Linked DNA regions of Posidoniimonas corsicana. The protein of the gene in region 1 interacts with the protein of each later gene in a pairwise test. Links are inferred from orthologs where the notes say so. Each region holds a gene or a part of one and is shown on either strand. Other genes may lie near its edges.

Region 1 (2,699 bases):
ACGTGCAGATCGTCTCGGCGGTGTTCTTCGTGATCCGCTGGCACGCCTCGAGGATGATCTCGCCGGCGCGGTCGCTGCCGACCGGGTAGACGATATCCTCCACCGCCACCTTGCCCTCGATCTTCGCGGCGCTGCGACCGTCAACGATCTTCTGCTTGGTGGTGTCGTAGAACGCCTTGATGATGTCCGAGTCCAGACCGAACTCCGGCCCCATCGCGCGCAGCAGCGTCACGACGCTGAACTTGCCGCTCTGGTCGATGCGGACAGTGATCGAGTCCTTCTTGGTGGTGTTGATCTCGATCCAGCTGCCACGCTCCGGGATCACCCGGCAGCTGTACACCTTGCGGTCGCCGGCCTCGATCTCCGACACGAAGTCGATGCCGGGGCTGCGGTGCAGCTGGCTCACCACCACGCGCTCGGCGCCGTTGATGATGAACTCGCCGCCGCCCATCATCACGGGCAGGTCGCCCAGGTAGACCTCTTCCTCGATCGGCTCGTCGCGGTTTAGGCGCAGCCACACGCGGAACGGGCGGCCGTACGTCAGCCGCAGCTGGCGGCACTCGTCCGGCTCGTAGCGCGGCTTGCCCAACTCGTAGCGGACGTAGTCGAGGCTGATCGACTTGTCATAGCTCTCGATCGGGAAGATCTCGCGCAGCACCGCCTCAAGGCCTTCGTCCTTGCGCTTCTGCTGCGACACACCGGGCGTGTACTGCAGGAACCGCGCATAGCTGGCGGTCTGGATCTCGGTCAGGTCCGGAATCTCGTAGGACTCGCGGATGCTGCCGAAGTGCCGGATTTCCGGGGTATCGAGACGACGCTGGGCGGTGACAGCCATAGGGGCGCGCTGCTCCGTTAAGACGTGGGTAGGGCCAAGCCGGTTGCGGCGCCGACAAACTCCGCGGCGACCGGCGCGAGGGCGACGGGCATCTGGACAAGAAACCGCCCCACCGCCACCCCCGCTCCCGACCGGGGAGCCGCCCGGCGCAGGCCGGGCGTGATCGGAGCGGTGGCGCAGGCAAACGAGAAGCGCGCAGCACGGCACGCAACTCGTCGCGCGAGGGCGGCTATCAAGCGGGGATCGCTAGGCATCCAGTAAGACCGTGCGGGAAGAAGCTGGGGCCGAGCGGGGCTGTCCGACTGCCGTCGGAAGCCGCCACCCGGTAGAGTGCACACCGCCGCGCCTCCAAGCACACATGCTGCACACCCCCAGGGCGGGCATAACCCACCCCGAGAGTTTCGCACAAAGCACATTCTGTGCCAAGAGGCCGCGGCCGCACAACAGCAACCGCGTGGCTACTTGATCGCCACGGTCGCGCCCGCTTCTTCCAGTTCGGCCTTGAACTTCTCGGCGTCTTCCTTCGAAACGCCTTCCTTGACCTTGCTCGGGACGCCCTCGACCAGGTCCTTGGCCTCCTTCAGGCCCAGACCGGTGATGCCACGGACGACCTTGATCACGCCGATCTTCTTGTCGCCGAAGCTCTCCATGACCACATCGAACTCGGTCTGCTCTTCGGCAGCCGCGGCGGGACCAGCGTCGCCGGGGCCGGCCATGACAACCGCGCCGCCACCAGCGGCCGGCTCGATGCCGTGCTCGTTCTTCAGGTAGTCGCTCAGCTCCTTGGCCTCCTTGAGGGTCAGGCCGACAATCTTGTCGCCCATTTCCTTGGTGGCGTCGGAGTACTCCAAAACGGCTGCTTCTTCACTCATGGTCTCTGCCTTGCCTTTCTGCAGGGGTGACCCCCTCCCCAGGGGGTCGGTGATCGCTGAAAAAACTTCCGGTCTGGCAATCGCTGCTAGGGCTGCGCCGAAACCGTGTGTGACTGTGTTGCCCGCCTCTTGATCGCTCGCCGCCCCAGGCGCCGAGCGGGCGGGGCCTGAGCGGAGGAAGCGGGGGGCCTAGGACTCGTCGCCCTCGCCCTTCTGCTTGATCTGGCTGCCGAGGCTGGCGCCCGGGCCGAGCAGCTGTGCGTTGAGCGTCATGCCCGGGCCCAGGATCTGACCCATCAGCATGCTGAGCTGCTCGGTACGGCTGGGCCACTTGCTGACGGCCTTGACCTCGTCGGCCGACAGCTTGGCGCCTTCCATCACGCCGCCGCGGGTCTCAAAGTCCTCGAAGGCCTTGTCCTCGTTGACCGCGGTGATCTCCTTGGCCAGCGAGACAATATCCTCGCCGCCCCAGACCACCGCCATCGTCCCCTCGGCGCCCTCGAACGCGGGGGCGAGCGAGGTGCCTTCGGAGGCCCGACGGGCCAGGCTGTTCTTGACGACCATCAAACTGATGCTCTTCTCACGCAGACGCCTGCGGAGCACCACGGTGTCGTTCGCCTCGAGCTTGCTGACATCCACCAGCAGGGCGTCGCTGACGCCCTCCCAACGGCTCTTCAGCTCGTCGGTCATTAGTTGCTTGACGTACTTACTCATGACAGTGACCGGGGGTCTGGGGTTAGGGGGCCGGGGGAGCAGCCCCCAGGCCATAACCAAAGATCGGGAAGCTAAACGGCGAGACGCACGCTCGGGCTCATCGTCGCGCTGATGTGGACGCCCTTCACGTACACGCCCTTCACGGCGGCGGGCTTCAGGCCGAGGATCTTGTCGACAAACGCCTGGATGTTCTCGCCAAGCTTGTCGGACTCGAAGCTGAGCTTGCCGACCGGGGCGTGGATGTTGCCGCCCTTGTCGTTGCGGAACTCAACCTTGCC
Region 2 (4,161 bases), on another replicon or contig:
CCAACGTCAATATTGTCGCTGGAGTCCCCAGAAAGGCGTCGGAGTCTTTCCGGCCAGATGCTTCGCAAGGCGTTGCTCGCTGCGGCTTCCATGCCCTGCCCATCGTGACTACTGTGAGCCTATCAGCGCGTCTGTTCGCCACCGCGGTCGCCAGACGTTACAGCCCGGATCGCACTTAAGTGTGTCACAACAACACCGCGTCCATCACTCACGATAGGCAGTTGAAGCAATGGCGTACTGGGTAATTGTTCGCGACAACGTGAATGGTGAGGAAACACTAGTGAGCCGTGCTGCGTCTGAGCAGGCGGCTCGGGAAGAAGCAGAAAGCAAAGGGCTTACTGTAAATGACATCGTCGCCATACCGTCCGATATCGAATCAACAGAGCTGGCAAAGTATCCGCAGTTAACGGTTTCGAGATTCGTAGCGTTTCAGGTTTTTTGCCTCACAGTTGGGCAGGTCGCATCCGTCCTCGCGTGCATCGGGTGCATTCCGCTAATAGCCAGCATGCTCAATGGCGCTGTCGGCACACCCTACTCGGTTGAAGCCCTGTTCATGGCGGTTGTTGCAGGGGCTCTTTTACTCTGCATGTGCGTTTCAATGCTGATCGTCTACTCGCATGTGAAGCGGCAGATCATCGACCAGACGGCCAGCAAGGAGCTGTGCTTTTCTCCTGTCGGAGGCGAACATGCGGCGCAGGATTGATCGCTGCCAGCGCTCATCAAGCTCTTCCGCTTCGCGTGTCAGCATCTCGCGGGGTCATGGGCAGAGGGGCAAGGCGGAGCCCATGTGGGGGCTGAAGTGTCCCTTGGGTTCAGACTTGCATAGCAGCCGCAGCCGCTAAATCACTTCGAGCGATGTGAAAGGTTTGGCTGAAGTCCAGACTCAGCCGGCCGCGGTCGCGTTGATTTCGGCCTTCAGCCAGCTGGGGTGAGCCACGAAGCCGGTCTAGGGTGGGGCCCTAGACTACGGTGAACATGGCCTTCGGCCAAAGTCTGGGCGCCCTACTCGCGTTCTTCCTGCAGCACCGCGAACGCCCGCGCGAGCAGCTTGTCGAGGTTCTGACCGGTGACCGAGGAGAACAGGATCACCTCCTTGCCGGTCTCTTCGGCCAGCAGGTCGCGGACCGCGGCGGCGTCGGGCAGCTCGGCCTTGCTGACCGCGATAATCTCCGGCCGGCCGGCGAGGTCGGTGTCGTACTGCTCGACCTCCTGGCGGATGGCGCGGTAGTTCTCGGTCGGGTCGGTGCCGTCGACCGGCGTCGGCTCGACCAGGTGGATCAGCACGCGGGTGCGTTCGACGTGGCGGAGGAACTCGTGACCCAGCCCCGCGCCGGCGGCGGCGCCCTCGATCAGGCCGGGGATGTCGGCCATCACGAACGAGCGGTCCAGGTCGACCTGCACGATGCCCAGGTTGGGCTTCTTGGTGGTGAACGGGTAGTCGGCGATCTCCGGCCGGGCGCGGCTGACGCGGCTCAGCAGCGTGCTCTTGCCGGCGTTCGGCTTGCCTAGCAGGCCGATGTCGGCGATCACCTTCAGCTCGAACGTCAGCAGGCGGTGCTCGCCCTCCTCGCCGCGGGTGAACTCGCGCGGCGCCTGGTTGGTGGAGCTCTTGAAGCGGCAGTTGCCCTTGCCCCCCTTGCCGCCGCGGGCGGCGACCACCGAGTCGCCCGCCTGGGATAGGTCCTTGAGCACCAGGTCGTGCTGCTCGTCGCGCACCACGGTGCCGGGCGGGACGGTGATGATCATGTCCTCGGCGTTGGCGCCGTGCCGGGTGCTGCCCTGGCCGTGCACGCCGGAGCGGGCCTTCCAGTGCTTCTTGTGCACTAGCGAGTTGAGGCTGTCGACGCCGTCCTGCGCCTGCACGATGATGCTGCCGCCGTTGCCGCCGTCGCCCCCATCGGGCCCGCCGCGGGGCACGTACTTCTCGCGGCGGAAGCTCATGCAGCCATCACCGCCGCGGCCGGCTTGGACTTCGATCTGGACGCGGTCGACAAACATTGGGGAAGGGGGATGGGGAGAGGTGGAAGTCAGGACGGTTCGATGTGGCGATAATGATATGCGGCTAAGGGTTCAACGCTCGTGCCAGTCCACATACACACCGATCACACCACAGCGGGGGCACGCCCCACCAACGTAGACCCACTTGGGCTCGGTGGTATCAGGATAAACACTCTTTCCGACGTAGATTTCCAGTAGTTCGAAATTGCAGCTACAAACGTTTCGGACAAGCGAAACGACGTAGTTTCTGCTGTTCTCTATATCGTGCTCAGTTCGACATCGTGGACATACGCAGTAGGCTCCTCCCTCATTGTCATCCGAGTAGAGTTGGAAGAGCGAGTCACCACATGGGCAGATCAGTTGTTCCCAACAATCGACGACTTCGCCGTTCCTGGTGGCGTAGTCGTTAAGCGGCTTGAGTATGTCTGCCATGCGACGAATCTAAAGAAGCAGCTGCAGGCTGGCAGCGCAAACAAAAAGGGACGACGCCCGCCGGGCGCGTCCCTTCGTGTGGTCTTTTACGGGCCGGGCCGCCTAGTTGGCCTCGGCCACGACGTTCACGCGGCGGCCCTTCTGGTCGAACATGACCGAGCCGTCGACCAGCGCGAACAGGGTGTAGTCCTTGCCCTGGCCGACGCCGCGGCCGGCGTGGAACTTGTTGCCGAGCTGGCGGACCAGGATGTTGCCGGCGATCACGCGCTCGCCGCCGTACTTCTTCACGCCGCGGCGCTGGGCGTTCGAGTCGCGGCCGTTGCGGCTAGAGCCCTGACCTTTTTTGTGAGCCATGGTGGTGGTTCCCGATCGAATCGCCCCGCTTCGGGCCGGGCGGTCGCCGGCCGGGGGCAGCTTGTCTGGTTGCGATAAACCGGCGAGGGTCCGCCTGGAGCCCTCGCACAGCTTCCGTGAGCCCCGCAGTTTAGCGGTAGATCCACTGGTAGACAAGCCCTTCGGTCACCCCCTCGCCGTACAGCTGGGCCTTGCCGGGGGCCGGTCCGGAGCGGACCTCGTTCTCGTGCTCCAGGAATCGGTCGCCGGGGCGGAAGAAGTTGAGCTGCAGCGTCTTGGAAACCAGCTTGCGGCCGGTCCCCGGCGGGTCGCCGGGCTGGAAGCCGCCGTCCGGGTCCTCCCACCGGTAGGCGTTGGTCAGCCCCTGCACGTACACGCTGAAGAAGTCCATGTCGGGGTCGACGTCTTCCCAGATCGCCACGCCCCAGATAGCGTCGTCGCCATCCTTGGTCGGCGGGATGGGGGTCTCGGCCATCTGGACGGTGCTCAGCAGCTTGCGGCCGGGCACCTCGCGGCGGCGGATCGACTCCATGGCGGCCGGAACCACCTTGTCTAGGTAGGCCCGGTACTGCCGGCGGCCCCCCTGCAGGTCGTGCCCCTGCAGCACAAAGTGGGGGACGAACCGCACCGTGCCGATCTCGGTCGGCTTGGCGGCCTCCTCGTTGATGGCGCCCTCGGCCGGCGCCAGCCCCTCGCCCGTGTTGCGGACCGAGTAAACCAGGTACCACAGCAGCTTCCGCTCCAGCCGGCCGTTGGCCTGCGGGATGTCCACCCAGATCAGCCGCAGCGGCTTGTACGAGAACTCCAGGCACCAGACGTCACGGGTGAAGCGGGCGTGGGCGGCCTGCTCGTACAGGGTCTGGCTGCTGGCCAGGTACTCCGGCTGCCAGGCCAGTTTACGGTCGGCCCGGATCTCCACTAGCGGGTGCACGCTGGCGGTCTCGCCCGGCAGGATCTCCGGGGGGACCGTGGTCAGCACGCCCGGCGCGAAGGTCCGCGGCGGTGTGTCGGCCGAAGACTGGGCGGTGGCGTCGACTGCGAACAGCAGTCCGCTCAGCACAGCCAGGCAGGCGGCGCGCTTCGGGAGGGCGTGGAGCTGGGCAACTGGCATAGCGGTTCGAACGGCAGAATGGGGGCCCACGCGGGCAGGTCCCAGTGGGGGGGCCCAGTGCGGGGGCGGGGGCGAGCGAATCCGTCCGAGTAAGTGCAAGCGCAGACTGGGCTTGCGGTTCCGTCCCTTGAGTATATTTGCCGCTCGCGGGGAGAGCAAACCTGGCGGCGGCGATTCGACCCCCTGACGCGGCCCAGAACGCCCGGTTGGGCGGCCGCCAGCGCCGCGGGGTGCGGCTGGCGCGGTCGGGACGGTTGCCGCGGCGG

The links. The genes of interacting proteins can lie anywhere in the genome.
Region 2: the proteins of rplL (region 1) and obgE interact in binary tests that used the Escherichia coli proteins (3 or more experiments, as listed by UniProt). The link is inferred for Posidoniimonas corsicana from one-to-one orthologs.

Annotation. Positions count from the first base shown.
Region 1 is NZ_SIHJ01000001.1:2,217,332-2,220,030, reverse strand. It holds rplL (50S ribosomal protein L7/L12), read right to left. Parts: upstream 1,708-2,699; coding sequence 1,294-1,707; downstream 1-1,293. Other genes in the region: rplA (50S ribosomal protein L1), read right to left, coding at 2,493-2,699; rplJ (50S ribosomal protein L10), read right to left, coding at 1,897-2,421; rpoB (DNA-directed RNA polymerase subunit beta), read right to left, coding at 1-835. UniProt on the Escherichia coli protein: The binding site for several of the GTPase factors involved in protein synthesis (IF-2, EF-Tu, EF-G and RF3). Is thus essential for accurate translation.
Region 2 is NZ_SIHJ01000003.1:80,232-84,392, reverse strand. What follows is about bases 1-2,877. They hold obgE (GTPase ObgE), read right to left. Parts: upstream 1,999-2,877; coding sequence 1,003-1,998; downstream 1-1,002. Other genes in these bases: rpmA (50S ribosomal protein L27), read right to left, coding at 2,533-2,784; KOR34_RS19730 (hypothetical protein), read left to right, coding at 230-703. In the rest of the region: KOR34_RS19715 (hypothetical protein), read right to left, coding at 2,915-3,895. UniProt on the Escherichia coli protein: An essential GTPase which binds GTP, GDP and possibly (p)ppGpp with moderate affinity, with high nucleotide exchange rates and a fairly low GTP hydrolysis rate.